3 regions of the Limnohabitans sp. MORI2 genome follow, and region 2 is predicted to be linked to each of the others. Evidence: predicted binding sites of a transcription regulator. Region 2 holds the regulator's gene; each other region holds the start of a gene.
The links. The regulator sigma-54, encoded in region 2, starts transcription at its own class of promoters, with help from an activator protein. The targets are predictions, from matches to a motif close to TGGCANGNAANCTGCTTT.
Positions count from the first base shown of each region.

Region 1: the regulator sigma-54 is predicted to act here: its motif matches at 2,526-2,543, upstream of QMG27_RS00525 (urease subunit gamma).
Region 3: the regulator sigma-54 is predicted to act here: its motif matches at 1,835-1,852, upstream of QMG27_RS00250 (TorF family putative porin).

Region 1 covers NZ_AP027058.1:107,597-118,224, reverse strand. The annotation lists gene ureC (urease subunit alpha) at 1-1,691, opposite strand, end outside; gene QMG27_RS00535 (urease subunit beta) at 1,691-2,011, opposite strand; gene QMG27_RS00530 (hypothetical protein) at 2,024-2,188, opposite strand; gene QMG27_RS00525 (urease subunit gamma) at 2,211-2,513, opposite strand; gene urtA (urea ABC transporter substrate-binding protein) at 2,822-4,093, shown strand; gene urtB (urea ABC transporter permease subunit UrtB) at 4,157-5,800, shown strand; gene urtC (urea ABC transporter permease subunit UrtC) at 5,802-6,914, shown strand; gene urtD (urea ABC transporter ATP-binding protein UrtD) at 6,911-7,783, shown strand; gene urtE (urea ABC transporter ATP-binding subunit UrtE) at 7,798-8,511, shown strand; gene QMG27_RS00495 (urease accessory protein UreD) at 8,788-9,621, opposite strand; gene QMG27_RS00490 (TonB-dependent receptor) at 9,858-10,628, shown strand, end outside.
Region 2 covers NZ_AP027058.1:2,493,788-2,504,415, reverse strand. The annotation lists gene QMG27_RS12005 (malate synthase G) at 1-196, opposite strand, end outside; gene QMG27_RS12000 (SLAC1 anion channel family protein) at 328-1,356, opposite strand; gene QMG27_RS11995 (LysR family transcriptional regulator) at 1,408-2,349, shown strand; gene QMG27_RS11990 (hypothetical protein) at 2,495-2,866, shown strand; gene QMG27_RS11985 (hypothetical protein) at 2,873-3,445, shown strand; gene argS (arginine--tRNA ligase) at 3,477-5,186, shown strand; gene QMG27_RS11975 (SPOR domain-containing protein) at 5,205-5,873, shown strand; gene QMG27_RS11970 (thiol:disulfide interchange protein DsbA/DsbL) at 5,891-6,550, shown strand; gene lptA (lipopolysaccharide transport periplasmic protein LptA) at 6,676-7,194, shown strand; gene lptB (LPS export ABC transporter ATP-binding protein) at 7,227-7,973, shown strand; gene QMG27_RS11955 (RNA polymerase factor sigma-54) at 7,983-9,554, shown strand; gene QMG27_RS11950 (THUMP domain-containing protein) at 9,563-10,628, shown strand, end outside.
Region 3 covers NZ_AP027058.1:59,040-69,667, forward strand. The annotation lists gene QMG27_RS00240 (putative DNA-binding domain-containing protein) at 1-107, shown strand, start outside; gene QMG27_RS00245 (YifB family Mg chelatase-like AAA ATPase) at 104-1,681, opposite strand; gene QMG27_RS00250 (TorF family putative porin) at 1,891-2,667, shown strand; gene QMG27_RS00255 (P-II family nitrogen regulator) at 2,698-3,036, shown strand; gene amt (ammonium transporter) at 3,052-4,467, shown strand; gene glcE (glycolate oxidase subunit GlcE) at 4,594-5,769, shown strand; gene glcF (glycolate oxidase subunit GlcF) at 5,785-7,029, shown strand; gene QMG27_RS00275 (glutathione peroxidase) at 7,026-7,511, opposite strand; gene QMG27_RS00280 (DMT family transporter) at 7,508-8,422, opposite strand; gene lplT (lysophospholipid transporter LplT) at 8,444-9,751, opposite strand; gene alr (alanine racemase) at 9,853-10,628, shown strand, end outside.

The sequences.
Region 1 (10,628 bases), 260 kb from region 2:
GTGAGCAGATTGCCATCCGCCCGCACCGCATAGGTTTGGGCATCCACTTCCATGCGTGGCGCATAGTCGTTGTGAATCATGTCACGTTTGCCCACGCTTCTGATGTTCTTCACGGCACTCAAGGTTTTATTCAAACCAAACTTCTGTCCGATGCCCGCTGCCATGCCCGCTTGCGACACAAACGTGAGCGAACCACGGTGCAACGCGCCGCCATACGCTCCAAACATGGGGCGGTAGTGCACGGGCTGCGGTGTAGGAATGGACGCGTTGGGGTCGCCCATCGCCGCCATGGCGATGAAGCCACCTTTCAAAATGATGCTGGGCTTGATGCCAAAGAATGCGGGCTTCCACACCACCAAGTCGGCCCACTTGCCCACTTCTACACTGCCGACTTCGTGGCTGATGCCGTGGGCAATCGATGGATTGATGGTGTACTTGGCGATGTAGCGTTTGACACGCGCGTTGTCATGACGATCCGTGTCGCCTGGTAGCGCACCGCGTTGCGCTTTCATCTTGTGCGCGGTTTGCCATGTGCGAATGATCACCTCACCCACACGGCCCATGGCTTGGCTGTCGCTGCTCATCATGCTGATGGCACCGAGGTCATGCAAGATGTCTTCGGCGGCAATCGTCTCGCGGCGAATGCGGCTTTCGGCAAAGGCCAAGTCTTCGGCAATGGCGGGGTCGAGGTGGTGACACACCATGAGCATGTCCACATGCTCGTCGAGCGTGTTCACGGTGTACGGACGCGTCGGGTTTGTCGAGCTGGGCAACACATTGGCCTCGCCCACCACTTTCAAAATATCGGGCGCATGGCCACCGCCTGCACCTTCGGTGTGAAAGGTGTGGATGGTGCGACCTTTGAAGGCGGCCACCGTGTCTTCCACAAAACCCGATTCGTTGAGCGTGTCGGTGTGGATGGCCACCTGCGTGTCGGTGGCCTCGGCCACGCTCAAGCAGTTGTCAATCGCGGCGGGCGTGGTCCCCCAGTCTTCGTGCAGCTTTAGGCCAATCGCGCCTGCGTTGATCTGCTCGTGCAGCGAATCGGGCAGAGCGGCATTGCCTTTGCCCAAGAAGCCGAGGTTCATCGGAAATGCATCCGCCGCTTGCAACATGCGTTCGATATTCCAAGCGCCAGGTGTGCAAGTGGTGGCAAAGGTGCCAGTAGCTGGGCCTGTGCCGCCACCAAGCATAGTGGTCACACCGCTCGTCAACGCTTCTTCAATTTGCTGCGGTGCGATGAAATGGATGTGCGTGTCCACACCCCCCGCAGTGACGATGTTGCCTTCGCAGCTGATCACCTCGGTGCCTGGGCCAATGACGATGTCCACGCCCGGTTGTGTATCGGGGTTGCCCGCTTTGCCAATGGCCACGATGCGACCGCCCTTCAAGCCAATGTCGGCTTTGACAATGCCCCAGTGGTCAATGATGAGGGCATTGGTCATCACGGTGTCCACCGCGCCGCCCGCTTGTGGCCCTGTGCCTGCGCCGTCACGTGTGCGCTGCGATTGCGCCATGCCATCGCGGATGGTTTTGCCGCCGCCGAACTTCACCTCTTCACCGTAGCCGCCCGCTTTGAGTGTGAAATCTTGTTCGACTTCCACCACCAAGTTGGTATCTGCCAAGCGCAGGCGGTCGCCCACGGTGGGGCCAAACATCTCTGCGTAAGCGCGTTTGCCGATGGTTGCCATCACTTGCTTCCTTTGTCCACAGGACCGTTCACCAAACCGCGAAAGCCAAACACCTGACGATCGCCGCTCAAGTCGACCAACTCGACCGTGCGTTGTTGGCCGGGTTCAAAGCGAACCGCAGTGCCAGAGGCAATGTTCAAACGCATGCCGTGTGCAGCCACACGATCAAAGCGCAAGCCTGCATTGGTTTCTGCAAAGTGGTAGTGCGAGCCCACTTGGATCGGGCGGTCACTGGCGTTTTGCACCACCAACGTGTGCGTGCGTCGGCCGGGGTTGAGGGTGTGTTCGCCCTCGTCAATCAAGAGTTCGCCGGGTGTCATGCGTGCCTCGCCTTACTTGTTGCGACCCATCCACCACATGGCGGCGCCGACCGCCAACGCGATCACAAAGCCCCACACATCGGTAGCGTGGTAGTGCGAAGCACCCTCGATGCCGTGGCCTTCGTGGGCCATGGCCCAAGCGGGCATGAGCGAAATAAGAGAAATTAAACGTTGCATGGTGTACGTCCGAAAAGTGAAATCAAACAATGGGCTGATGCACGGTCACGAGCTTGGTGCCGTCTGGAAACGTAGCCTCGACTTGGATGTCGGGAATCATCTCGGCCACGCCATCCATCACGTCGGCACGGGTGAGCACATTGCGGCCATCGCTCATCAATTGCGCCACGGTCTTGCCGTCGCGCGCACCTTCCATCACGGCAGCGCTAATGAGGGCAACAGCCTCGGGGTAGTTGAGCTTCAGACCACGAGCTTGGCGGCGCTCGGCCAACAAAGCAGCAGTAAAGATCAACAGCTTGTCTTTTTCGCGGGGTGTGAGTTCCATAGTGATTTGAAGTATGCAACATGCGTGCCCTCTTCAACATCGCCCTAAGCCCCTGAATCATTGGCTTTGGTGCGCCACCCCGTCTTGGTGCGCACAACTTTGCGAATCGACACGCATCAGGCTGGTGCATTTTTATTTTTTTGACCTCAAATGGTGCCACTCAATCACGCTTACTTTGCCTATATATAGGCAGTCATCGTTGGTCTAGGGGATACACAAATTGGCACAGGGTTTGCGATAGGTCTCGCGAAGCGCACCGCTACAGCGAGCGCCGAACAACCCTTAATTTTTTGGAGTGAACCCCCATGATGAATCGTCGAGGAAATTTGAAAGCATTGGCCGCCGCAGCTGCGCTGTCTGTCGGCTCATTGGTCTTAGCGCCACAAGCGTTGGCCGCAGACACCATCAAAGTGGGCGTGCTGCACAGCTTGTCTGGCACCATGGCCATTTCTGAGACTGTGTTGAAAGACACCGTGCTCATGGCCATCGACGAAATCAACGCCAAGGGCGGCGTGCTGGGCAAGAAGCTTGAGCCCGTGGTGGTCGACCCCGCTTCCAACTGGCCCTTGTTCGCTGAGAAAACCAAACAGCTCATCGGCCAAGACAAGGTGTCTGTGATCTTTGGTTGCTGGACTTCGGTGTCTCGTAAATCGGTGTTGCCCGTCGTAGAAGAAATGAACGGCTTGCTCTTTTACCCCGTGCAATACGAAGGTGAAGAGCTCAGCAAAAACGTGTTCTACACCGGCGCTGCACCTAACCAACAAGCCATTCCTGCGGTGGACTATTTGATGAGCAAAGACGGCGGCGCTGCCAAGCGTTGGGTCTTGTTGGGCACCGACTATGTGTACCCACGCACCACCAACAAAATTTTGCGTGCTTACCTCAAGAGCAAAGGCGTGAAAGAGTCGGACATCGACGAGAAGTACACACCGTTTGGTCACAGCGACTACCAAACCATCGTGGCGGACATCAAGAAATTTTCTGCTGGCGGCAAGACAGCCGTGGTCTCCACCATCAACGGCGACTCCAACGTGCCCTTCTACAAAGAACTGGGCAATGCTGGCTTGAAAGCCAAAGACGTCCCCGTTGTTGCGTTCTCTGTCGGTGAAGAAGAGTTGCGCGGCGTGGACACCAAGCCCTTGGTGGGTCACTTGGCCGCATGGAACTACTTCATGTCCATCAAGAACCCTGCCAACGATGAGTTCATCAAGAAGTGGGCGGCTTATGCCAAGGCCAAGAACATCGCCGGTCACAAAGACAAGCCTTTGACCAACGACCCCATGGAAGCCACTTACATCGGCATCAACATGTGGAAGCAAGCGGTTGAGAAAGCCAAGTCCACCGAGACCGACAAAGTCATCGCTGCCATGGCAGGTCAAACCTTCAAAGCACCCAGCGGCATTGTGAGCAAGATGGATGAGAAGAACCACCACTTGCACAAGTCGGTGTTCATTGGCGAGATCAAGGCGGACGGTCAGTTCAACGTGGTTTGGAAAACACCAGGCCCTGTGAAAGCCAAGCCATGGAGCCCCTTCATCGAAGGCAATGCTTCTAAGCCCGATGAGCCTGTGAAGAAGTAAACCTTTCTCCGAGGGATTGACTTGGGGGAGGGCACTGCCCTCCCCTTTTTTATGGAAATCTTGATGCACCACTTTTCTATGTCATCGCTCACGCACACGCTGCAAAGGCACATCGCATGTCAGCGCCACTGGGTGCACCGCATCGCTTGTGGATTGGCCATTGTTGTATGGAGCCAAACCAGCGCACTGGCACTCACGGCAGACCAAGCCCGCGCCCTCACCTTGGGCGACACCGATGCACGCGTGACGGCGCTGCAAAAAGCCTTGACCACCCCTGACGCCCAAACCGCTGCGTTTTTGCAAGCCATGGCCGATGACGCTGTAAAAGTGAACGGCACACACGTGCTGGTGGTACGCGATGGCCAAGCGACAGACCCTGTGACCGGTGAAGCCAGTGCGCTGCCTGACACCGCAGAAGACGTGATCAACAACAACCGCATGCGCGGTGAGATTGATGCCGCGTTATCTGCCTTGCAATTGCTCAGCCCCGATGTCGCCTTACGCACGCAAGCCGCCAAATCGGTGCTGAAAGAGCCTGATCCCACCAAACTCGCCATGCTCGAAAAAGCCTTGGCAAGCGAGGCTGATGAGGGCGTGAAAAAACAAATGTTGTTAGCTCGCGCTGCAATTTTGCTCAACAGCGACAACGCTGACGAACGCTTTGCCTCGGCGAAAACTCTGGCCGACAGCCAAACCCCCGACACCCAACTCTTGCTCAATCAACGTCTGAGCCAAGAGGAAGACAAAAAAGTCCGCTCGCAATTGCAAACCTCGCTGCTCACCATCCAGGCCGCGCTGAGCTGGGGCGACAAACTCGGCGCATTGTTTACCGGCATCAGCTTGGGTTCCATCTTGTTACTCGTGGCATTGGGCTTGGCCATCACCTACGGCTTGATGGGCGTCATCAACATGGCGCACGGCGAGCTGATGATGATTGGCGCGTATGCCACCTATGTGGTGCAAGGCCTGTTTCGTCAGTACTTGCCAGGCATGTTTGACGCGTATTTGTTGGTGGCTGTGCCTGCTTCATTTTTGGCAGCAGCCCTCGTGGGCGCGGTGCTCGAACGCTTGGTGTTGCGCCACTTGTATGGTCGCCCGCTTGAAACGCTGTTGGCCACTTGGGGCATCAGCTTGGTGTTGATGCAAGGCGTACGCAGCATTTTTGGCGCGCAAAACGTGGGGGTTGAAAACCCCTCGTGGATGAGCGGTGGCGTGCAACTGCTGGCCAACCTCTCGCTGCCCTACAACCGTTTGATCATTCTTGGCTTCGCTCTGTTTGTGTTGGTCGGCATGACGCTGTTGATCAGCCAAACACGCTTGGGTTTGTTTGTGCGCGGCGTCACCCAAAACCGCCCCATGGCTTCAGCGCTCGGTGTGAACACGGCACGCGTTGACACCTACGCCTTTTCACTCGGTTGCGGCATTGCGGGCTTGGCCGGTTGTGCGCTCAGCCAAATTGGCAACGTGGGGCCAGACCTCGGACAGAGCTACATCGTCGATGCATTCATGGTGGTGGTACTCGGTGGCGTGGGGCAACTGGCAGGCACGGTGTACGCCGCGCTGGGCTTGGGCCTGATGAACAAATTGCTCGAAGGCGTGGCCGGCGCAGTGCTGGCCAAGATTGCGGTGCTGGTATTCATCATCGTCTTCATTCAAAAACGTCCCCAAGGCATCTTTGCCATGAAAGGCCGCAGTGCGGAGGCATGACATGACACATCTACCAGAACCGCCCGCATTGTTGGGCACCAAAGGCTGGGCATTTTTCTTGGCCGCCTTCATCACCGTGTGTGCGGTGGTGCCTGTGCTCAACCTGTGGGTGCCTGCCGACAGCGCGTTCCACCTCAGCGACTACGCCGTGGCTTTGATGGGCAAGATCATGTGCTACGCCATTTGCGCGCTGGCGATGGATTTGATTTGGGGCTACACCGGCATCTTGTCGCTCGGGCACGGACTGTTTTTTGCGCTGGGCGGCTACATGATGGGCATGTACCTCATGCGCCAAATTGGCACCGATGGCAATTACAAAAGCAATCTGCCCGACTTCATGGTCTTCCTTGACTGGAAAACCTTGCCTTGGCATTGGAGCTTCAGCGACAGCTTTGCCGCTACGTTGTTGCTGGTGGTTTTGGTGCCCGGCTTGTTGGCTTTTGTGTTTGGCTACTTCGCGTTTCGCTCGCGCATCAAAGGCGTGTACTTCTCCATCATCACGCAAGCCATGACGTTTGCAGCCATGCTGCTGTTCTTCCGTAACGAAACCGGCTTTGGTGGCAACAACGGCTTCACCGATTTCAAACGCATCTTGGACCTGCCCATTGCCACGCCCGCCATGCGCATGACCTTGTTTGTGCTCACGGGTTGGGCATTGTTGATGAGCTTTCTATTCGCACGTTGGTTGGTGCAAAGCAAGTTTGGCCGCGTGCTGCAAGCCATCCGCGATGCCGAGAGTCGCGTGATGTTTTCTGGCTACTCACCTCTGCCCTACAAGCTCACCATTTGGGTCATCTCAGCCGTGATGTGTGGCATTGCGGGTGCCTTGTATGTGCCGCAAGTGGGCATCATCAACCCGAGCGAGATGAGCCCTGCTAACTCGATTGAGATGGCGGTTTGGGCTGCTGTGGGCGGACGCGCTTCGCTGATTGGCCCCATCGTGGGCGCGTTCTTGGTCAACGGCATGAAGAGCTGGTTGACCGTGACCGCCCCTGAGTTTTGGTTGTACTTCCTTGGCGCTTTATTTATCGGCGTGACGCTGTACATGCCGCATGGCGTGGTGGGCTTGATTCAAAAACTCAGCACCAAGAAAAATGCACAGGAGCGTGTATGACCCCCGATCTGTTTGAAGAAGGCTCAGAGCGTTTGGCCACATACCAAGCGCGTCAGGCGGTTGAAGTCACCTCGGGCGACCGCAGCGCGGGCTATGGTCGCGTGCACGAACCCGGCAGCTTGGATCTCACGCACGGCCGCATCTTGTATTTGGAAGACGTGCATGTGAGCTTTGATGGTTTCAAAGCCATCAACGGTTTGTCGCTCGACATCGCACCCGGTGAGCTGCGCTGCATCATCGGCCCCAACGGGGCGGGCAAGACGACGATGATGGACATCATCACCGGCAAAACCAAGCCCGACTCGGGTCAAGTGTTCTTTGGCAGCACCATCGACTTGCTGCGCCACACCGAACCCGAAATTGCACAACTGGGCATTGGTCGCAAGTTTCAAAAACCCACCGTGTTTGAACAGTTGAGCGTGTTTGAAAACTTGGAGCTCGCCTTGAAAACCCACAAGGGTGTGGCCGCGTCGATGTTCTTCAAACTCAACGGCACGCAACGCGACCGCTTGAGCGAGGTGTTGCACACCATCCACTTGCAAGACAGCGTCACGCGTCAAGCAGGCAATCTGAGCCACGGTCAAAAGCAATGGCTAGAGATTGGCATGTTGCTCATGCAAGACCCCAAGCTCTTGCTGCTCGACGAACCCGTGGCCGGCATGACCGACTTTGAAACCGAACGCACCGCCGAGCTGTTCTTAAGTCTCAAAGGCAAACACTCGCTGATGGTGGTGGAGCACGACATGAGCTTCATCAACACCATCTCCGACATCGTCACCGTGCTGTGCGATGGTTCGGTGTTGGCGCAAGGCACGCTGGCACAGGTGCAAGCCGACGAGCGTGTGATTGAGGTGTACCTAGGCCGCTAACTCTGACGTTCACTATGCAAACACACGACATGCCTTTACTTCAGGTTTCAAACATCAACCAGTTCTACGGCGGCTCGCACATCCTGCGTGACGTGAGTTTTGAAGCGAACTTGGGTCGTATCACGGTGCTGCTCGGGCGCAACGGCGTGGGCAAGACCACGCTGCTCAAGTCGCTCATGGGGGCTGTGCCGATTCGCGATGGCAGCATCACCTTCAACGGCGCGTCGATTGAACGTGCCGCACCGTACGAACGTGCGCGTGCCGGCATTGGCTACGTACCACAGGGACGCGAAATCTTTGCGCGACTCACCGTAGAAGACAACTTGCGCATGGGGCTGGCCACTCAGCCTGCAGGCACAGACATACCTGCTGAGTTGTTTGAGTTGTTTCCTGTGCTGAAGCAAATGCTGCATCGCCGTGGCGGCGATTTGTCAGGCGGGCAACAGCAGCAACTGGCGATTGCACGGGCCTTGGCGTCTGGCCCAAAGTTGTTGGTGTTGGATGAGCCCACCGAGGGCATTCAACCCAGCATCATCAAAGACATTGGCCGCGTGATTCGCATGTTGGCCAGTCGTGGCGACATGGCAATTTTGCTGTGCGAGCAGTATTACGACTTTGCCGAAGAGTTGGCGGATGACTATTTGGTGATGGAACGCGGTGAAGTCATTGCACGCGGCATGGGCTCAGACATGCAGCGGGACAACGTTCGTCAGTTGGTGGCGATTTAAGTTGTTTAGCGCCTGAAGTTTTTCCGTGCGTGAAGGTTTCTCGCCGGAGGAAATCAGGTGATGCGGGTGCGGCGGCTTCCTCATGCTGGGGTACCAGAAATCGTCAGCCGCCGCGCCCGCATCACCTGATCGGTCGTCGAAGAAAAATGTCACCCTAAAAAACTGCCAGCCGCAGTCTGGGGGTAGAGGGCTTGGGCAGGTGACGATTTCTGGTACCCCAGCATGAGGAACCTGCCCAAGTCCTCTACCCCCAGCGAGCCCAGCAAAAAGCAGAAACTACATGGACCAAATTCGAGGCGGCACATTCGACATGCCCCATAGGCCCCGACGCCAAGCCGCCCAAACCCCACGCAACAACGTCTGCGCAGGCTCCACCAGGGGCGACAAGGTGCGCAACACCACCACGCGTGGATGCGGCGATGTCACACCCGCCACCAGGCCTGCAGGCGCAACTTCAGTCAACTCACGCGCCAAGGCCAACGCCAGATCGCGCCGTTCACGCAACAAATCAGACCCACACGCCAGCACCAAAGTCGCCATGCAACGGTGCTTGGCCAAGCCCAAGGGGCCATCCATCAAACGGGTATCTTGCGCATCTAACAAACCACGCTCAAGCCACACGCCCGACATTTCCATGTGTTGCTGCAACTGCCCGCTCTCAAACGGCAAGTTGGCATTCGGGAGTCCAAGCGCAGTGATGTCCCACGCCATCATCTCGGCTGTGGGGGCTAGGTCAAACACCGCATGGTTCAAACCGTGGCAGCCGTTATACGCAATGGTTTCCAGCGGCAGCCACTCTAGGCGTGCACCGTCGCCCACATGGGCTTTGACTTGTTGTGTCGCGAGACCTTGCTCGCTTCTGTAAAAACGTGTGGCGCCAGGCGTGGTGAGCAAGGCATGTGCGTGCGCATCGACGTTCAACGTGATGTCTAAGGTATCCCCACCTACCAAACCACTGGGCGGATGTACCAACACGTTGTGGCACACCGCATCCCCTTCGGGGTAGAGGCTCTGCAACACACGCAAAGGTCCACTGTGCGAAAACTTCGCCGTGGTGCGTGACGCGTTGTGCGTGTAGTCGATTTGAAGTTGTGCGAGCCAGCCTGCCATGTTTGCCCTGTGTTGGTGCTTGTTTATTTAAGTTTGGTGCATTCGGCACCAACAACAGCCGCACGCACAACCCATGCGCAGCTTGTGTGGTGCATCGTGCCATGTCCAAAGCAGCTCAGCTGTGCTTCATGCATACGACACTGCAGACTTCATGCCATGGCACCGTGTTTGGGCATAAAAGCTGCTGTGCATCCTCCATGAGGACTCGTTGGTCATGGTTGGGATGGATGTTAGGGGTGAACTGCGTCTACGCGTTGGCCCATGAGACTGTACCCACCATTGAAGTGGTGGCGCACTACGACAACAGCCTTGGATCCAGCAACGCTTCATCGCAAGGCAGCATCACCTCAGCATTGCTAGACAACCGCCCCTTGATGCGTCCAGGTGACGTGCTGGAATATGTGCCGGGTATGGTGGTCACGCAACACTCCGGCGATGGCAAAGCCAATCAATATTTTTTGCGCGGTTTCAACCTTGACCACGGCACCGACTTTGCCACCAGCCTCAATGGCATGCCCATCAACATGCCAAGCCATGCGCACGGTCAAGGGTATAGCGACTTGAATTTTTTAATTCCTGAACTGGTGCAGCGTGTGGATTACCGCAAAGGCCCCTACTTTGCACAAGACGGCGACTTTGCCTCTGCCGGTGCCGCAGACTTTCACTACAAAACACGCCTCGACAAAGATTTCACGCAACTCACCCTTGGACAGCGCGGCTATGGCCGAGCCATGGGCGCTGCATCACACGAATTAAACAACGGCATGCGCTATGTGGCGGCCATGGAGTTGATGCACAACGATGGCCCATGGACCGTGCCCGAACGCTTGCAACGCCGCAACGGTGTGTTCATGCTCAGCGACGGCTCACGCACCAACGGCTGGACGGCCAGCGCCATGCACTACACCGCCCGCTGGAATGCAACCGACCAAATTCCTTTGTCTATGGTGGAGTCAGGTCAGCTCGGTCGCTTTGACAGTCTCGATCCCAGCGACGGCGGACACACC
Region 2 (10,628 bases):
TTTGCAGGCGGTCACGCTCAGCCAACAAAGCGATGTTTTTGGGTGCCAAGTCTTGCACGATGGCATCGAAACCTTTCCAGAATTTCTCGCTGCTCACGCCGGTGTCGGGCAACACTTTGGTCTCGATGAATTTGTACAAGTTGGTGGCAACTTGCAAGCTACGTACTTGCGTGCGTTTCGTGGTGTCTTGGCTCATGGTGAGTTCTCTCTGGATAAATCAAAAAGGGGAAATCAGGACGAATCTTATTGGATTGCGCTGTGTGGATTGCATCGCCAGCTTTTGGGCTGTCGTGACAAATTGGTAGGTAATCGGTGTTGTGCGTGCTTTTATTTTTCAGGCGCTAACAAGTGGCCGTGACGCAAACCGCGCCAAGTGCTGAGTGTCAAACCCAAAATCAACAACGATGTGATGGCCAGCAGCAAGGTGGCGGGCATTTGCAGCCAAGCACCGCCGGGGGCATGTGTCATGCGCAAAGTGAGTGAGGTGAAGGCAGCCAAAGGAAAGCTCATGCCCCAGTTGGCCATGCTGAAGGCTTGTTCACGAATGGTGCTGATTTGAGTGATGGCCAGCATCAAGAAGAATGCGCCAACGCCCCACAACATCCACACCAAGGTCAACGGGGCGTCCAGTTGCAACAAACTCAAACCACCAATGGAGGGAGGCACCAAGGTGATGAACCAACTCGGTGCCAAACGTGCAGGCAATGGGCCGGCTTGCGCCAGACGCACAAACATCAAGGTTTGCAGAACCGTCCATAAAAACATGCCGATGCCAAACTGCGCGGTAGCCCAAGTCTCTAAACCAATGCTCACGCCACCCAAGGGGGCAAGGACATTGCCCACCACAGGAATGAAAAACACAGGCGTGAAGGTGGCCCACTGCAGACCACCGTTTTCTGCGTTGTTAAGCCAACGTTCAATGACCCAAACAGTGGCTGCAATTTCCAAGATAGAGCCAACGCACCAGAGGAACGTCAGCGCTGTGTCGAGGTTGCGGTTGGTGCCCCAAAACAAATTGATGCCCAAGCTGGCCAGCAACAAAATAGAAATAGGCAAGGTCGCCATGAATGCATGACGCACGGGGTGGCGCATGTCGGCGACCACGGCATTCGGGTGTGCTTGCAAACGCACGATGCAGGCCAAGCACAACAGCACAAAAATAAATTGCGCAACGATGGCGGCGACCAAGCCCAATCCAAGTGCGGTGTCGCCAAACACATCGGTGGCACGCAGCCAGGCTTGCGACAAACCACACCAACCCATCACCATGGCAAACCAAGCCGGTGCAAGGTACTCAAGAAGCGCAACGGCGCGTGTGATTCGGCTGGGGCGATGCGTAGATGCTTGGGTGTTCATGGCTTGATTTTAGGCGGTGGGGGTGTTTTCGCGCCCGTGGATAATCGATGCATGGACAAACTCAAAGCCTTTGAGTCTTTTGTGTCAGTGGCGTCTAAAGGTAGCTTGACCGCTGCCGCCAAAGCCGAGGGCGTTGCACCCGCCATCATGGGGCGCCGCTTGGACAGCTTGGAAGCCCATTTGGGCGTCAAGCTCTTGGTGCGCACCACGCGGCGCATCACGCTCACACACGAAGGCACGGCATTCCTTGAAGACTGTCAACGCTTGCTGGCCGAGGTGGCCAATGCCGAAGCGAGCGTGAGTGCGGGCGGTCTCAAAGCCAGTGGGCATTTGCGTGTGACAGCACCAGCGGGCTTTGGTCGCCGTCATGTGGCGCCCTTGGTGCCAAAGTTTCACAGCATGCACCCAGATGTGACCGTGTCACTCAATCTGAGCGACCGCGTGGTCGATTTGGCTGCCGAAGGTTTTGACTGCGCAGTGCGCGTGGGTGATTTGCCCGACTCATCACTGGTGAGTGTGCGCATGGCTGACAACCGCCGCTTATGTGTAGCCACCCCCGAATTCATCAAACGCTATGGCACGCCTAAGGTGCCGAGCGATTTGATGCGCTTCAAATGTTTGACCTTGTCGAGTGATGCATCGCAAACCCGTGGCTGGGCATTTCGTGTGCCCGTCAGTGGGAAAGGTCATGAAGGCCCAACCCATGAAGTGATTCACTTGCGCCCCAGTGGCCCCATGGATTGCTCAGATGGACAAGTCCTGCACGATTGGTGCTTGGCAGGCCATGGCATTGCATGGCGCAGCACATGGGAAGTGGAATCGGAAATTCAAAAAGGGCTTTTGGTCCCTGTCTTGGAGGACTTCGCTGCGCCACCCAACGGCATTTACGCCGTGTTTTCGCAACGCAAACACTTGCCGTTGCGTTTGCGTTTGTGGATTGATTTCTTGAAAGACCACTACGGACATGCCAACTACTGGGGTGCTGCAGCATGAGGACACTCTCTGTTTGAGAAATGGTGGCTTTGCGTGATATGCGCACTACATACAAAGCTTACGCTTATTGTTTGATCTGTAGCGGATAAACTCTTTTGCAAACCAAAGTTGCAACATTTGGTGTGACTATTTCAAAGTCTTGCAAATGCGAAAAATTCTTACTCTTCCCTTTTTTCTATTAACAGCCAATTTATGTATTGCAGCGACTTTGAGCTTTGAATGCAAGTTCAATCTTGAGGCCACATCCAGTGGATTGAATAAACAATCCCCGCTTTTCGAGTTGCGATTCATTAGCGATGATGAAAAGAAGTCCGCTTATTTGATGGGTAACAACGGGTCTGCAGAGGTGAAGGCCATTCAAAACGCTGGTGGTATCAGCTTTGTTGAAATCACTACTTCGGGCAACGTCATGGTGACGACGATCGCGAAATCTGGCGAGGCTGTACACAGTAGAAATGCTGTGATGCAGTCTCAGTTGGTTTCATCTCAGTATTACGGTAAATGTGTTGCTAAGTAATAAGCAATGAATGGCCCTGTCGATGAGTATTTAGGCGAAGAGACGCCAAAAGCAAAATTAAGAACAGCACAAGCAGTATTGGGGCTGGCATTCAGATTAAATGTTGAAGTCCAACATGACCGTATTTCACGTGAGTTATTTGACAGAGACGTCGAGATCTTGACAGGAGAGAGAGGAGTTCGATTACCTGCCTACCCTGAAGGCACTAAGCATGACTTGATTCTGGGTATGCACAACCTTGTCTTAATAGCAATTGGTTCAAGTGCATTGACTGCTGATGAGGTCTTAGAGCAGGTTTTTGGCAAGCAAGATAAAGAAGTTAGCCGCCAAGGTCTTCGTGCCGTTGTAAATCAAGTTAGGAATGCTTTTGCGCATTCTCCGTGGCGTCCGAAGTGGCTAATCAAGGAGCACCTTCGTAAGAAATACGAAGTTTATTTGGGTGATCCAGAAGGGATTACTTTTGATGCAACAACGCTTCATGGCAAAGGGTTACAGCCAGAAGACTTTGGTGGTTTAGAGGCTTGGGTCAATATCCTGCGATATTGCGAACAGATCGTGCCAGATGAGCATTGTGTATGAGTGGTAGCTTGCCGCCCCGTAAAATCTAGCCATGCTCCAAGTTAAACAAGAATTGCTGGCCGCCCTGAGCCAAGCCCTCGACGGTTTGTTGCCCGGTTCTGGCAACAAAGCCGCGTTTGAATCCCCCAAGGTCGCCGCGCATGGCGACTACGCCATTACGGCCGCCATGCAGTTGGCCAAGCCCCTCAAGCTCAACCCCCGTCAGTTGGGTGAACAGTTGCGTGATGCCTTGCTGGCCGCGCCCGCCTATCAACAGTGGGTGCAAGACATTGAGATTGCAGGCCCCGGCTTTATCAACATCCGTTTGAAGCCAGCCGCCAAACAACAAATCGTGCGCGAGGTGTTGGCTGCCAAAGAGCAATTCGGTTTTCAAGCTGAAAACGGCCAACGCGTGTTGGTCGAGTTTGTGTCGGCCAATCCCACCGGCCCATTGCATGTGGGTCACGGTCGCCAAGCGGCGTTGGGCGATGCGATTTGCAATTTGTTTGAAACCCAAGGCTGGAACGTCTACCGCGAGTTTTATTACAACGACGCGGGCGTGCAAATCAACACCTTGGCTAAGAGCACACACTTCCGCGCCCAAGGCTTCAAGCCCGGCGACGATTGCTGGCCTGTGGACCCTGAAAACCCAGAGAGCAAAGCGTTTTACAACGGCGACTACATCCAAGACATCGCCACCGATTTCTTGGCGGGCAAAACCGTCAAGTCCGACGACCGCGAATTCACCGCCAGCGGCGATGTGAACGATGTGGACGGCATGCGCGAGTTCGCCGTGGCTTACCTGCGCCACGAGCAAGACCTTGACTTGAAAGCCTTTGACGTCAAGTTCGACAACTACTACCTCGAGAGCAGTCTGTACACCAGCGGCAAAGTGGCCGACGCGGTGAGCCGCTTGCAAGCGGCTGGCAAAACGTACGAGCAAGACGGCGCGCTGTGGCTCAAGTCCACCGACTATGGCGACGACAAAGACCGTGTGATGAAAAAGACAGACGGCACCTACACCTACTTTGTGCCAGACGTGGCGTACCACATCACCAAGTGGGAGCGGGGCTTCACCAAGGTGGTGAACATTCAAGGCACAGACCATCACGGCACGATTGCCCGTGTGCGCGCTGGCTTGCAAGCCGCCAATGTGGGCATTCCCGAGGGCTACCCCGACTACGTGCTGCACACCATGGTGCGCGTGATGCGCGGCGGCGAAGAAGTGAAGATTTCCAAACGCGCGGGCAGCTACGTGACCTTGCGTGACTTGATTGAGTGGACCAGCAAAGACGCCGTGCGCTTCTTCTTGCTGAGCCGCAAGCCCGACACCGAGTACACCTTCGACGTGGACTTGGCCGTGCAAAAGAACAACGACAACCCCGTGTACTACGTGCAATATGCGCACGCGCGCATCTGCTCGGTGCTGCGTGCGTGGGCTGAAAAAGACGGTGGCGATGTGGCTGCGCTCAAAGACGTGGACTTGTCTGCGCTCGAAAGCCCCCAAGCGCAAGCCCTCATGTTGCAACTGGCCAAGTACCCAGCGATGTTGACTGCCGCATCGGCAGACTTTGCGCCGCACGACGTGACTTTCTACTTGCGCGATCTCGCGGCTAGCTACCACAGCTACTACGATGCCGAGCGCATCTTGGTCGACGATGAAGCGGTGAAAAAGGCGCGCTTGGCGCTGGTGGCTGCGACAGCGCAAGTGCTGCACAATGGCTTGGCTGTGTTGGGTGTGTCAGCGCCCGCCAGCATGTAACGAGTGGAGAATTCGCGCATGAATCAGCAGCGTGGCAGCACTTTGATTGGCTTCATCCTAGGTCTTGTGGTCGGACTTGGCGTGGCGCTGGGCGTGGCCATCTACGTCACCAAAATGCCCATTCCTTTCATGACCAAAGGGCAAACACGCACGGCAGACTCTGATGCCGCGGAGGCTGAGAAAAATAAAGACTGGGACCCTAATGCACCGCTGTATGGCAAGAAAGGCGCCAAGTCTGATGAGAGTAAAACCGAGGTCAAGGCAGATCCTAAGCCTGATGCTGCGACCAAGGTGGATGCCAAGAGTGCTGACCCCTTAGGCGATTTGGTGAAAAAGACAGCAGAGCCTAAGCCGGAACCCAAACCGAAATCTGAGCCGAAGCCTGTTGAGGCCAAAGTGCTTGAACCGAAAGCCGCAGAGCCCGGGGCGGAGAATAAATCTGCGAATGCAGACCCGTTTATTTATTTTGTGCAAGCTGGCGCATACCGAACCAATGAAGAGGCGCAAGCGCAACGTGCCAAGACCGCTTTGTTGGGCTTAGACACCAAAATCAGCGAGCGTGACCAAGGCGGGCGTACGGTTTACCGTGTGCGCGTAGGTCCGCTCGACAAAGCCGAAGCCGAACGGGTGCGTGCCAAGCTGGATGCTGCGCACATTGATTCCGCCATGGTGCGGGTACAACGTTAAACACCAAGAGGTAACTTATGAAGCGTCGTGATTTTTCTTTCGCTGCGATCAGCGCTGCTGCCGTGACGAACTTGCCCGTCGTTGTTCACGCACAAGGGCCCGCCCCTGCGAAGAAGCCAGTGGAAGGCACAGATTACTTGCCGCTGGACAAGCGTGTGCCGACCGATGTGGGTGTCGGCAAGATTGAAGTGATCGAATTCTTTTGGTACAGCTGCCCACATTGCAATGCGTTTGAGCCTCAGTTTACCGCTTGGAAAAAAGCTGCCCCGAAAGATGTGGTGATTCAACGTGTGCCCGTGCGTTTTCGCGATGATTTTGAACCTCAACAACGCACGTATTACGTGTTTGAGGCGCTCAACATGGTGGATGCTTTGCATGGCAAGTTGTTCCATGCCATCCATACCGAGCGCCAACAACTCAACACGCCTCAGGCTTTGGCAGCTTGGGCTGACAAGAATGGCTTGCCAGAAAAGAAGTTCATGGAGGCCTACAACAGCTTCGGTGTTGCCAGCAAAGCGCGCCGTGCCACGCAGTTGCAAGAAGCCTTTAAGGTGCAAGGCGTGCCGTCCTTGGGCGTGGCGGGGCGTTTCTACACCGATGGCTCTTTGACGCAAACCATGGATCGTGCGCTGCAGGTGGCCGAGTACTTGATCGGTGAAGTTCGTCGCGGCCGCTAAGTCTTTGTCCGCCTTGCATGGCGGGGTCAGCACGAAAATTGCTTTATTGATGGTTAGAATGCTTTAACTCAACGAGCAATATCCGTGCCTTGACCTCATTTGCTTCTTTCTCACTTGCTTTGCTGATGGCCATTGTGCCGGTAGCGGCGTCGGCGGAAAAAGCAGATCGTGACAAACCCACGCACATTGAAGCCGATAACTTGGTGCACGACGAGCTTAAGCAAGTCAGTATCTTTACGGGACGTGCGGTCATGACGCGAGGCACCATGATCATGCGAGGTGCACGCATCGAGATGCGTGAAGATGCGGATGGCTACCAGTTTGGTGTCATCCTTCCTGAACCGGGCAAACGTGCTTTTTTTCGACAAAAGCGTGAAGGTAACGATGACTTCATGGAAGGCGAAGCCTTGCGCATCGAGTTTGATGGGAAGGCAGATCGGATCACGCTCATTGATCAGGCTGAAGTGCGCCGTTATCGTGGCGCGACGCTCAATGACACCATGCTTGGCAAGCTAATCATTTACGAAAATTTGACCGATGTGTTCAGCATTGATGGCCACTTACCTCAAGACGCTGGCAAGGGTGTTGTGGGTCGAGTCAAAGTCGTTTTAGCGCCGCGCAATAAAACATTGGAAAAACCGTGATCGAAGTGCTCACCCCAACTGATGCAGCAGAGATGAGCGAAAGCCGCTTGGAGGCTCGCCATTTGCAAAAAGCCTATGGCAGCCGTCAAGTGGTGCACGACGTCTCGATTTCCGTGAGAAAAGGTGAAGTGGTTGGTTTGTTAGGCCCTAACGGCGCAGGTAAAACCACTTCGTTTTACATGATTGTGGGCTTGGTGCGTGCCGATGGTGGCAGCATCACGATTGATGGCGAGCCTGTGGCGCATTTGCCCATTCATCGCCGCTCGCGTTTGGGGTTGAGCTATTTGCCGCAAGAGGCGTCTATTTTTCGCAAGTTGAATGTGGAAGACAACGTGCGTGCGGTGTTAGAGCTACAACGTGATGACGACGGCAAGCCCCTGCACAGCGATGAAATTGAAAAGCGATTGACAGCGTTGTTGCAAGAGTTGCGTGTGGAACATCTGCGCATGTCGCCCTCTCTGGCCTTGTCGGGCGGTGAGCGTCGACGCGTCGAGATTGCACGCGCTTTGGCCACCAATCCTCGTTTCATCTTGTTGGACGAACCCTTTGCGGGTATCGATCCGATTGCTGTGATTGAGATTCAACGCATCATTGGTTTCTTGAAAGCGCGTGGCATGGGGGTGTTGATCACCGACCACAATGTGCGCGAAACGCTTGGCATTTGTGACCACGCGTGCATCATCAGCGATGGTCGTGTGTTGGCGCAAGGAACGCCGCGCGAAATCATTGAAAACGTGGATGTACGCCGCGTTTACCTTGGCGAACATTTCCGAATGTGATCGAGCATCATGAAACAAGGCTTATCACTCCGCGTTTCCCAACATCTGGCGCTCACGCCCCAGTTGCAGCAGTCGATCCGACTGCTGCAGTTGTCGACGCTGGAGTTGAGCCAAGAGATTGAGCAAATGCTCGATGAGAACCCGTTTCTAGACAAAGACTTTGAAGAAGCCCCTCGCGAAGAATTTGGTTTAGACAAGGCTGATACACCTGCGCGCGATGACGAGGTGGAGACCACGCGCGAGGTGCCATCTCTCGATGGCGTCATGTCCGAAATCAGTGTAGATAACACAGCCAGCGACACTGAGCCAAGTGTGGACGGTGTGGCTGAGAGCTGGGATGGCGACGGCAGCGTGGAGTTTTCTGCGGACGATTCTGAGTGGGGCGGCGACGCGCCCGCGAGCAACAGCAACAACACCGCAGACAGTGATGCTGCCGATGCGACTGAGCTGGCGCGCATGCAAGAGTCGCTGGCCTCGCATTTGCATCGCCAAGCACTGGCTTTGCGCTTGAGCCCTACTGATCAAGCTGCCTTGCGTTATTTGATTGAAAACCTCAACGACGACGGCTACCTGGAAGACACCTTGCGCAGCTTGGCCGAAGGTTTGGGTGGCGACGACGAAGAGCAAATCGAAGAGCTCGAACACCGCTTCCAAGTTGCCTTGTCACTGCTGCAAAGCCTAGAGCCTGTGGGCGTGGGTGCACGCGATTTGGCCGAGTGCTTGACACTGCAACTCAAAGCCTTGGAGCCCAAGGGTGAAGAAGCTTTGCAGATCCGTGACACAGCCATTCGCATGTGCAAGCAACCGATGGACATGTTGGCCAAACGCGATTTCAAACGCTTGGCCGTGTTGGTGGGCGACAGCGAAGCCAATGTGAAAGTGGCCATTGCGTTGATTGGCCGCTTAGAGCCCAAGCCCGGCCGCCGCTTTGCAGATGTTGAGCGTCATGTGGTGGTGCCCGATGTGTTGGTCACCCGTGTGGGCAAGTCAACTACTGCTCCGAAATTCAAGGTGGCTTTGAACCCCGATGTGATGCCCCGTTTGCGCGTGCACGACATTTACGCCAACGCACTCAAAGGCGGCAAAGGCGAAGCGCATGCGGGTTTGCAACAGCGCTTGCAAGAAGCGCGTTGGTTCATCAAAAACATCCAGCAACGCTTTGACACCATCTTGCGTGTGAGCAACGCGATTGCCGAGCGTCAAAAGAACTTCTTCATCCACGGTGAGCTCGCCATGCGCCCCATGGTGCTGCGGGAGATCGCCGAAGAGTTGGGGCTACACGAGTCCACCATCAGCCGTGTGACGACCAATAAATATATGAGCACGCCCTACGGCACGTTTGAGCTCAAGTATTTCTTTGGCTCTGGCCTTGAGACAGAGAGCGGCAACAACGCGTCGAGTACAGCGGTGCGTGCGCTCATCAAACAATTTGTGGCGAGCGAAAACCCTAAAAAACCGCTGTCGGATAATCAGCTTTCCGAAATGCTCAAAGAGCAAGGCATTGAGTGCGCTCGCCGCACCGTGGCCAAATACCGTGAGGCGCTGCGTATTGCGCCCACGACATTGCGCAAAGCGCTCTAAAGAAATCTATGAACCAACTGCATCTTTTCCTGCCCTGTGCGGCGGGCGTTGAAACCTATCTGGCCGAAGAGGTTCGGCACATCACGGGCGTGGGTGACGAAGACTTGCGCGTGTTTCGTGCCGGTGTGATGGTGCGCACGTCGTGGCGCGATGTGTTGAAACTCAACTTGCACAGCCGCTTGGCGCAGCGTGTGTTGGTGGAGTTGTCACACACGATGTATCGCCAAGAACAAGACCTGTACCGTGCGGCGTGTGAGGTGGCGTGGGAGTTGTGGTTCTCCCCCAAAGAGACGTTCAAGATTGAAATCACCGCGCAGCACAGCCCCTTGAAGAGTTTGAACTTTGCGGCCTTGAAAGTGAAAGATGCCGTGGCGGATCGCTTCCGTCACAAGTTTGGTGTGCGCCCTGATGTCAACACACAGTGGCCCGATGCGCGCATCTATGTGCACCTGACCACCGATGAGTGCACGCTCTACATCGACACCTCGGGTGAGCCACTGTTCAAACGCGGTTGGCGCGCTGACAAAGGCGATGCACCGCTGAAAGAAACCCTCGCCGCCGCCATGCTGGCCGCAAGCGGTTGGAGCATGGGCGATGGCACACCCGCCAACCCCGACGGACTTGCGGCCCAAGGCGTGCCGCTGTATGACCCCTGCTGCGGCAGCGGCACGATCGCGGTGGAAGCAGCACAAATTGCTTGCAACATCGCGCCGGGGTCGATGCGCAAATTTGGTTTCCAAAAACTCATTCCTTACCAAGAGCACGTATGGCATGGTTTGCTCGATAACGCCCGCGCGCAAGAGTGTGAGCCGCGTGCCCAAGTGTTCGGCAGTGATGTGGCCTTCCGTATGGTTGACTTTGCGCAGCGCAACGCCGAGCGCGGCGGTGTGGCACACGCGGTGCAGCTCAGAGGCGGTGATGCCTTGCAGCGCATGCCGCCCTGCGATGTGCCAGGTGTGATGTTGGTCAACCCGCCCTACGGCGAACGTATTGAAGCCGCAGGTATTGCGGGCGCTGCTCGCCGTGCGCGCTACTCACCACCTACCGAATATGTGTCGCCCTACGAAGACGTGA
Region 3 (10,628 bases), 210 kb from region 2:
TGGCACGTTGGTTGTCACATCCTGAGCCCGAAGCGTTTGTGCGTGAAGGTGTAGAGGTCATGGCGCAATTGCAGCGTGAGGGCATCGTGCTGGGCGCTCGCGCTTAAGTCAGCACGCGACGGTATTGCAGCGCCTCGGCCACATGTGCCACTTGTATAGCGGTGCTGCCGGCCAGGTCTGCAATGGTGCGTGCCACGCGTATCGCACGGTGTGTGCTGCGGCTGGACCAGCCCAGTTTGGTGGCTGCGTTTTGCAAAAACGTGGCCGCTGCTGCGTCTAGCTGCATGTGCGCTTCTAAAGCTTGGCCTTGCAGGGCTTGGTTGGGTACGTCTTGTCGCGCTATGGCTTTGGCGTGTGCGGCTAGGCATCGCGCACGTACCGTGGCCGTGGACTCACCGGGTGCTGTCTGCATCAACACATCAGCAGTCAGGGTCGGCACTTCCACTTGCAAATCAATGCGGTCTAGCAACGGTCCGCTCAGCTTGCCTTGGTAACGCGTCACTTGGTCAGGCGTGCAGCGGCAGGCTTTGACGGAAGAGCCTAAGTAACCACATGGGCAGGGGTTCATCGCGGCGATCAGCTGAAACCGTGCTGGGAACTTCGCCTGCGTGGCCGCCCGTGAGATGGTGATGTGGCCGTTCTCTAGGGGTTCACGCAATGCCTCCAAAGCGCTTCGTTTGACCTCGGCCAGCTCATCCAGGAAGAGCACACCGTTGTGCGCAAGCGATATCTCGCCCGGGCGCGGCGGTGTGCCGCCACCGACCAACGCCACCGAGGTGGCCGTGTGATGTGGGCTGCGCGTGGGCCGCTGCATCCACTGGTTCAATTCAAAGCGTCCTGCCAAGCTGGCAACGGCAGCGCTTTCTAAAGCTTCATCTAAGGTCATCTCAGGCAGTAGGGCTGCAAAGCGTTGTGCCAACATGGACTTGCCTGTGCCAGGTGGGCCCACTAGTAAAAGCGAGTGACCACCCGCCGCTGCAATCTCAAGGGCGCGACGTGCCATGGCTTGTCCTCTGACATCTGCCAAGTCGCTGATGTTTGTGTGAGGGGCATTGCCTTGTGTCGCAATCAGCGACGGCGCTTCGATGCGACACCACCCTTCTGTGGTGTGTGCAACATGGCTGTTGCCTTCTTCGCGCTGAGCCATCAAGCCCTTCACCTCTGGTTTTGCAAAGTGCGCCACCACATCGCTCAAGTGCTGGGCGCGGTAGACCTCGGCCGTGGGGACAAGTGCAGCTTCTTCTGCGCTGCCGAGAGGTAACACCAAGCGCGTGCGCACACCCGAACCGCGAAGTGCCAGCCCCATGGCCAATGCACCACGCACGGGCCGTAACTCCCCCGATAAAGATAACTCGCCAGCAAATTCATGTTGAGCCAACGCGGCGATGTCTAGCTGCCCATGCGCAGCCAAGATGCCCAAAGCGATCGGTAAATCAAAGCGCCCCGAGTCTTTGGGTAGATCGGCTGGCGCCAAGTTAACGGTGATTCTCTTATTGCTTGGAAACTCCAGCCCCGCGTTTTGAATGGCGCACCGTACCCGCTCGCGCGCTTCCTTCACTTCGGTATCGGCCAAACCCACCAGCGTGAAGCTTGGCAGACCATTGGCCAAATGCACCTCGACGGTGACAGCCGGTGCCTGCAAACCCAAGAGTGCGCGGCTGTGAATCAAAGCAAGCGACATACAACTTCCAGTTCCAAGGGTTATCCCCATTGCGGGGCAAGTAGTACGAAGTAGCGCACCAAAGAAGTGCACCAAAATGATGGGGTAGTCAGACTACTGCATCACTTTGGGTCACGGCGTGAGTGAAGAGAGCACTTTTGTGGACTTTGGCGCTGGCACGGACCCTGCTAAGTAGGTGTATCCCTCTTAAATTTTCAATGGAGAAAACTATGAACATCAAGTCCAAACTTTTGTTGGCCCTCTTGGCCACATCTTCTGCAGCGTTTGCGCAAACAGCGCCTGCAGCGCCAGAAGTGACATACAACGTGGGTGTCGTGAGCCAGTACCGTTACCGCGGTATCGCTCAAACCAAAGGCGATCCAGCATTGCAAGGCGGCATCGACTACGCCAATGCCAATGGCTTCTATCTGGGCGCTTGGGCTTCGACGATCAAGTGGATCAAAGATGCTGCTTTGGGCACGGGCGGTAAAACAGCCAAAGGTCCAGTTGAGTTGGATCTTTACGGTGGTTATAAGTTTGAAGCAGGTGGTTTGGCTTATGACGTCGGCTACTTGCGTTACCAGTACGTGGGCAACACATACAAAGACGCAGCACCTTCTGCTAACGTGAACGCCAACACAGACGAAGTCTATGGCGCCGCCACTTACGGCCCAGCAACATTGAAGTATTCACAAGCCACATCTAACTTGTTCGGCTACTCTGACAGCAAGGGCAGCACCTACTGGGATTTGAGCGCCACATTTGATTTGGGCAATGGTTACAGCATCGTGCCTCACGCTGGCCGCCAAAGCATCAAGAACGCAAACCAAATCTATGGCTACAGCGACTTCGCTTTGACCTTGAACAAAGACTTGGGTGATGGCTTGACAGCGAGCGTTGCCGCTATCAAAACAACAGCTGATGAGACGCTCTCAAAAGGCTTGTCATCTACTAGCTACTACGCTGGCAAAAACGCAGTGGTCGTTGGCGTCAAGTACGCGTTCTAAACCAACGTACTGTCTTCTCTAGGAGCAACCATGAAACTCATCACCGCCATCATCAAGCCGTTCAAGTTGGACGAGGTCCGTGAGGCCCTCTCTCAAATTGGCGTGCAGGGCATCACTGTTACTGAAGTCAAAGGCTTCGGCCGTCAGAAAGGCCACACCGAGTTGTATCGCGGTGCTGAGTACGTGGTTGACTTCTTGCCCAAGGTCAAGATCGAAGCTGCGGTCGACGCTGAACACGTTGACCGCGCGATCGAAGCGATTGAAGGTTCTGCCCGTACCGGAAAAATCGGCGACGGCAAGATTTTTGTTTACGACTTAGAGCAAGTTGTTCGCATCCGTACCGGCGAGACCGGGCCCGAAGCACTTTAAGAAAGAAGATCCATCATGACTAAACTTTTCGCCTATCTGGCCATAGGCGCTGGCTTCCTTTTGTCTGGAAGCGCCGCTTTGGCCCAAGCTGCCCCCGAAGCAGCCGCTGCAGTTGCCGCCATCCCTAACAAGGGCGACACCGCATTCATGACGATTTCCACCTTGTTGGTGATCTTGATGACCATCCCCGGTTTGGCTTTGTTCTACGGTGGTTTGGTTCGCAGCAAAAACATGCTGTCTGTGTTGATGCAAGTCTTCGTGGTGAGCTCACTCATTTATGTGTTGTGGACGATCTACGGTTACACCGTGGCCTTCACCGGTGGTTCACCTTTCTTTGGTGGCTTTGACAAGTTGTTTTTCAAAGGCATCACGCCTGACTCCATTGCTGCCACGTTCAGCAAAGGCGTTGTGATTCCTGAATTCACATTCGCAGCCTTCCAAGCAACCTTCGCTGCGATCACTTGCACTTTGATCGTGGGCTCATTCGCTGAGCGCGCCAAGTTCTCGGCTGTGTTGTTGTTCTGCGTGTTGTGGTTCACCTTCAGCTACTTGCCCGTGGCCCACATGGTTTGGTACTGGGACGGCCCTGACGCCATCACTGACGCTGCTAGCTTGGAAACTGTGACGGCCGCTGCTGGCTGGCTGTGGGCCAAGGGTGCGTTGGACTTCGCAGGCGGTACGGTGGTGCACATCAACGCTGCGGTGGCTGGTTTGGTCGGTGCTTATGTGATCGGCAAGCGCGTCGGTTACGGCAAAGAATCGATGGCGCCTCACAGCTTGACATTGACCATGGTCGGTGCCTCTCTCTTGTGGGTGGGTTGGTTCGGTTTCAACGCTGGTTCGAACCTCGAAGCCAACGGTGTAGCAGCCCTCGCTTTTGTGAACACCTTGGTGGCCACTGGCGCAGCGACCATTGCTTGGATTGCCGGTGAAGCGATGGCCAAAGGCAAAGCTTCGATGCTGGGTGCTGCTTCGGGTGCTGTGGCTGGTTTGGTGGCGATCACTCCCGCTTGCGGTTTCGTGGGCCCCATGGGTGCCATCGTGATCGGCTTGGTGGGCGGCTTCGGCGGCTTGTGGGGTGTGAATGGTTTGAAACGCCTCTTGGGCGCTGACGACTCACTCGATGTGTTCGGCGTGCACGGTGTCTGCGGTATCTTGGGTGCGTTGTTGACCGGCGTGTTTGCAGCCCCATCCCTCGGCGGTACTGGCGTGTTCGACTACGTGGCCAATGCCGTGAACCCTGACTATTCCATCGTCGACCAAGTGATCATCCAAGCAACTGCTGTGGGTACCACCATCGTCTGGTCTGCTGTGGTGTCATTCGTGGCCTACAAACTGGTGGACATCGTGTTGGGTCTGCGTGTGACCGAAGAAGAAGAGCGCGAAGGCCTCGACATCAGCTCACACGGCGAAACGGCCTACCACCGTTAATTTTTCAAGTACTTCAAGTTTTCCTTGGACTTCACAGCCCGCCTCTCGGCGGGCTTTTTTTATTTTTGACAGGACTGTGCAAAAAATTCAAAACCAGCTGCAAACCTAGCGGCTACCATGCGGTTCATGCAAGACACGCTGCAACACCTCACCGACCGTATCCTTCACGCCACTCAAACCAGCCAGCCCTTGCGCTTGCGTGGGGGTGGTACCAAAGACTTTTTGGGGCAATCGCTGCAAGGCGAAGTGCTAGACACCCGCGCTTACAGTGGCATCTTGAGTTATGAACCCAGCGAGTTGGTGATCACCGTGCGTGCAGGCACCCCCTTGGCCGAGGTTGAAGCGGCGTTGGCTGAAAAAGGTCAGAGCTTTGCTTTCGAGCCACCGCACTTCTCAGCAGGGCGGCACGATGCTTTGGGCGAAGGCACCACGATTGGTGGCATGGTGGCTGCAGGGTTGGCGGGGCCCTCGCGCGCCAGCGTGGGCACGGTGCGCGATTTTGTGCTGGGTGCACGCGTCATCAATGGCAAAGGCGAACACCTCACCTTTGGCGGTCAAGTGATGAAGAACGTGGCGGGCTATGACGTGTCGCGTTTGTTGGCCGGTAGCTGGGGTCAGTTGGGGCTCATCACCGAGGTGTCATTGAAGGTGTTGCCTGTCGCGCCCGGTGAGGCCACTTTGGTGTGCGCTGGCGTTAGCCAAGCGCAAGCCTTGAAACTCATCAACCAATGGGGCGGTCAACCCTTGCCCTTGAACGCCAGCGCGTGGGTGTACGACACCACCGCCGATCCGGCGCAAGATTTTTTCTTTGTCCGCTTGCGTGGGGCTGTTGCAGCCGTGGATGCCGCCGTGACCAAAATGAGCGCTGATGTGCAAGCCTTGGGTGCACACGTGACACGCATGAATGCACAGGATGTCGTTGACGACTGGCGTGGCAGCGGCGAGCACACTTTGGATTTCTTCAAAGCCCCAACCGATCAAGACTGCTTGTGGCGCCTGAGCGTGCCGCAAACCGCGCCTGTGCTGGATGTGCGTGTCAACGGCGTTGCATGCGCCCAATACATCGAGTGGCATGGTGCCCAGCGTTGGTTGTGGGCGCCTGCCTCAGCCGTTGCGCAAGTGCGCGAGGCGGCGGTGAAAGCAGGCGGCCACGCCACCTTGTTCCGTACCAGCGCTGCACATGGTGACGCCGATAAAGCCGTAGGCGTGTACACCCCACTCAACGCGGTGCAGCAGCGCATTCAAAACGAACTCAAAAAACAGTTTGACCCAGCCGGTATCTTCAACCCTGGTCGTGTTTAAAACACAGAGCCTCACATGCAAACCAACCTGGCCCCCCAATACGTCGGCACACCCGAAGGCGAACAAGCCGAAGCCATTTTGCGCAAGTGCGTGCACTGCGGTTTTTGCACAGCGACGTGCCCGACCTACCAACTGTTAGGCGATGAACTCGATGGCCCACGCGGCCGCATCTATTTGATGAAACAAGTGTTTGAAGGTGCCACGCCCACGCGAGCCACGCAGCAACACTTGGACCGCTGCCTCACTTGCCGCAACTGCGAAAGCACGTGCCCCAGCGGCGTGCAATACGGTCACTTGGTGGACGTGGGCCGCAAGGTGGTGGACGCGCAAGTGCCGCGCCCTGTGGGTGAACGCTTCATGCGTTGGGCCTTGAAAGAAGGCCTCACTTCTCCGCTGTTCGCGCCGGCCATGAAGCTCGGCCAAGCGGTGCGCGGTGTATTGCCTGCCAAGCTCAAAGCCAAAGTGCCAGCGCCTCAAACTGCTGAGCGCAATGGCGTGGTGTGGCCCACAACGCAACACCCCCGCAAAGTGCTCATGCTCGCAGGCTGTGTGCAGCCCGCCATGCTGCCCAACATCAACACGGCCACTGCGCGTGTGCTGGATGCCGCGGGTATTCAAACCATTGTGGCGCCCGAAGCGGGATGCTGCGGTGCAGTCAAATTTCACTTGAATGACCAAGACGGTAGCTTGGTGCAAATACGCGCCAACATTGACGCGTGGTGGCCGTTTGTCGAGCAAGGCGTGGAAGCCATTGTGATGAACGCCTCAGGCTGTGGCGTGATGGTGAAAGACTACGGCCATGTGTTGAAGGATGATGCGGTTTATGCCGCCAAAGCCAAACGCATCAGCGATCTCACCCAAGACTTGAGCGAGTTGTTGCCCGAGTTGGTGCCCTTACTCAAACCTAAATTGAACGCAGCGGCGGTTGCTGCGGTAGGCGCTCAGGCGTATCACCCGCCTTGCACCTTGCAACACGGTCAAAAGCTCAAAGGTGGTGTGGAGCAACACATGGCGGCCTTGGGTTTCTCAATTCAAGTCGCTAACCATGAATCACATCTGTGCTGCGGCTCTGCAGGTACCTACAGCGTGCTCAACCCCGACATCAGCTACACGTTGCGTGACCGCAAGTTGGGTAACTTGGATGCACTCAAGCCCCAAGCCATCCTGAGTGCCAACGTGGGCTGTATCACTCACTTGCAAAGCGGCACAGATGTGCCTGTGAAGCATTGGGTGGAAGTGCTGGATGCGGCTTTGAATTAAGCCGCCAAAGCTGCTTCGATGTCTTTGGCCAGCTTGGCTGGCGCATCCATCGATGCATATCGCTTGAGCACGTGACCGTCTTTGCCGACCAAGAACTTGGTGAAGTTCCATTTGATGCCCTCGCTGCCCAAAAGACCCGGTGCTTCGGCTTTGAGCCACTTAAATAATGGATGGGCGTTGTCGCCGTTCACATCTACTTTTTCCATCATCGTGAAGCTCACGCCGTAGTTGCGTTGGCAAAAGGCGCCGATTTCCGCGTTGGTGCCCGAGTCTTGGGCGCCAAACTGGTTGCATGGAAAGCCAATCACGGCGAGACCGCGTGAACCATAGGTTTGATGCAACGCCTCTAGCCCTTCAAACTGGGGCGTGAAGCCGCAGGCACTAGCGGTGTTCACAATCAGCAAAACTTGGTTTTGCAGGTCAGCAAAGGACAGAGGTGTGCCGTCGATGCGTTGGGCGGCGAAATCTTTGAGCGCGGTCATTTGTGAGTCTCCATGGATGTATGTGCATGCGATGCCAGCAAGGCCATGACCACAATCATGCCGCCACCCAGCGCGACGCGCCATGTGAGCACGGAAGCCCCTAGTGCAACTGAGGACACACTGGCGAAGACCACTTCCGACATCATCACCATCGCTGTGGTGTGTGCGCTTAAGCGCGCCGCGCCGTACTGCAAAGAAAAGTTAGACAGCAAAAATGCGGCGCTCAGCCCCAGCACCCAAGGTGCCCAGCTTGTGAGGACGGAGAGGCTGGCATTTTCAAGAGGCGATGCAAAGAGCGGTGGTATCACGCTCAGAGTGGATGCCAGCAACGCGCACGCGATGGCCATCCAAGCGCCGCCTGCAAACATGGCGACCATGCGCGACGACTCAGGTGTGTGTTGCAAACGCAGCAACCAAATATTGGTCAGGGCAAAACAAAAACCTGCGAGCAGAGCAAGAACATCAGCCAGATCTTGCGGCAGTGGCCAAGGCGATGCAGGTGTGGTGAGGACGAGCACCATACCCACCAAAGTGAGCGACAAGCGCACCAATGCCCCCCGTGTGGGGCGTTCATCCAGCAGCCACCATGCCAGCAACAACGACCAAGTCGGCATCAGATAAAACAGCAACACCACGCGCACCACATCGCCAGTGGTGACGGCCCAGTTGAACCCCACATTGGTGAGGCCAGACACGGCCATGAGCCAATAGAGTTGCGGGTGTTGTCTGAAGTGTGTCCAACCTGAAGGACAGATCAAGCTCAGTACGATCGTTGCCAGGGTGAAGACAGCCGCCGTGGCCCATAAAGGGTGCAGGCCTTGCGCGTCCAGCGCACGTAAAGGGAACCACGACAAGCCCCATACCAGCGCATTGAAAGCCAAGGCCAACACGGCCAGCGCGGGGCGCGTCATGAGGTGCTGTGTGCGGACTGCTTAGCCGTGCAAATCGTCGTTGCGTGCGATGTGCATCAAACGCGCCAACTCCTCGCGGTGGTGGTTGTGGTTGTGTTCATGCCACAGCTTGATGAGCCACATCACATAGCCGACCAACACGCCAAAGGCGGTGATGGCACCAAAGGCGCTGAGTCCCATGCCGGTGCTAAACGTGTACAAAAAGCCCAAACCCAAAATGCACAGTTGTTCATTCAGGTTTTGCACAGCAATGGAGCGACCTGCTCCCATGAGGTTGTGGCCGCGGTGTTGCAACAGCGCATTCATCGGTACCACCAAGAAGCCACCTAAAGCGCCCAAGATGATGAGGAAGGGCACAGCCAACCACAAGTTGTCAATGAAGTTCATGGCCACCACGAAGCAACCCATGGCGATGCCCAAAGGCATGAGGCGTGTGGCATGGTCGAGCTTCATCTTTATAGATGCGACCACAGCACCGACAGCCGTGCCAATGGCAACGACACCCACCAAGCTTGACGCTTGCGTGGTGGTGTAGCCCAAAGCAGCAGCACTCCATGCCAAGACGATGTAGCGCAAGTTGCCGCTGACACCCCAAAACAAGGTGGTGGTGGCCAATGAGATTTGGCCCAGCTTGTCTTGCCACAGACGCTGGTTGCAATGCCAAAAATCGGGCAGGAGTGCCAACAAATTGCGCACCATGCTTTTTTCTGGATCAAGGCGCATGGGAATGAGCGCGGCACCGGTGTAGGGAATGCGTTTGTTGAACCAAGCGGCCAAGGCGTACAGCGGAATCAGCAGGCAAATGGCGGCTTCGGCGGAGGTGTCAACGCCTGTCGTGAGTAGTGGCAAGTCAAACGACAGCAACCATGCTGACAAATTGGGGCCGACCAGCTGGCCACCCAACAACACGCCCAAGATGATGGAGGCGATCGTCAAGCCCTCGATCCAGCCGTTCGCTTTGACCAACTGAGATGCAGGGAGCAACTCGGTCAAGATGCCGTACTTGGCAGGTGAATACGCTGCCGCGCCCAATCCCACCACGGCGTAGGCGAGCAAAGGATGCACGCCAAACAACATCATCAAGCAGCCCACCACTTTGATGGTGTTGCTCATGAGCATGACCTCGCCTTTCGGTCTCGCGTCGGCAAATGCGCCCACAAAGGGTGCGAGCACCACGTAAAACAAAGCGAACATAGGCACAAGAGCCGCACGTTGCCACTCGGGTGCGCCATCGGATTTGAGGAGTTCTACGGCTGTGACGAACAGTGCGTTGTCGGCCAGCGAGCTGAAAAACTGCGCCGACATGATGGTGTAAAAACCGCGCTTCATGGGTAGGTCTGGCAGGTGTGCAGAAGAGCTGTACACCTGTTGTTTTTTCTTTCTTCTTGAACTACCCGAGGTTATATCACGCGGGTGCCACAATATTGACTATGCCCCGTCCGATTCAAGCCTTTGTTCACACCGACGCGCTGCGTCACAACTTGGCCCGCATGCGCGCTGCTGCTCCAGACGCTCGCGTGTGGGCTGTCGTCAAAGCCAATGCGTATGGTCATGGCATTGAACGTGTGTTTGACGGTTTACGTGGTGCCGATGGCTTTGCGTTGTTGGACCTAGATGAGGCGCAACGCTTGCGCAGCTTGGGCTGGCGCGGCCCCGTGCTTTTGCTGGAGGGGGTGTTTGAAGCGCGCGACTTAGAGCTGTGCTCACGCCTTGACCTGTGGCATACCGTGCATTGCGACGAACAGATTGACATGCTCAGCCGTCACAAAACACAAGTCCCGCATCGGGTATTCCTCAAAATGAACAGTGGTATGAACCGTTTGGGTTTCACGCCCACACGGTTCCGGTCGGCTTGGACGCGGCTGAACCAACTGCCGCAAGTCGATGAAATTTCTTTGGTAACGCATTTCAGTGACGCGGATGGACCTAAAGGCATTGCCGAACAAATGCGCGTCTTTGCCAAAACCACCGAGGACTTGCCTGGCGAGCGCAGCACTTGCAATAGTGCGGGCTTGTTGCGACATGCCAGCGACACGGCTGTGGCCGCCGATTGGGTGCGTCCTGGCATTGCGTTGTACGGCAGTGCACCTGATTTTCCTGAGCACGATATGGCGCAATGGGGTTTGCAGCCCACCCTTAGCCTGCGCAGTCGAATCATTGCGGTGCAAACGCTGCAAGCCGGCGACACCGTGGGCTACGGCTCATC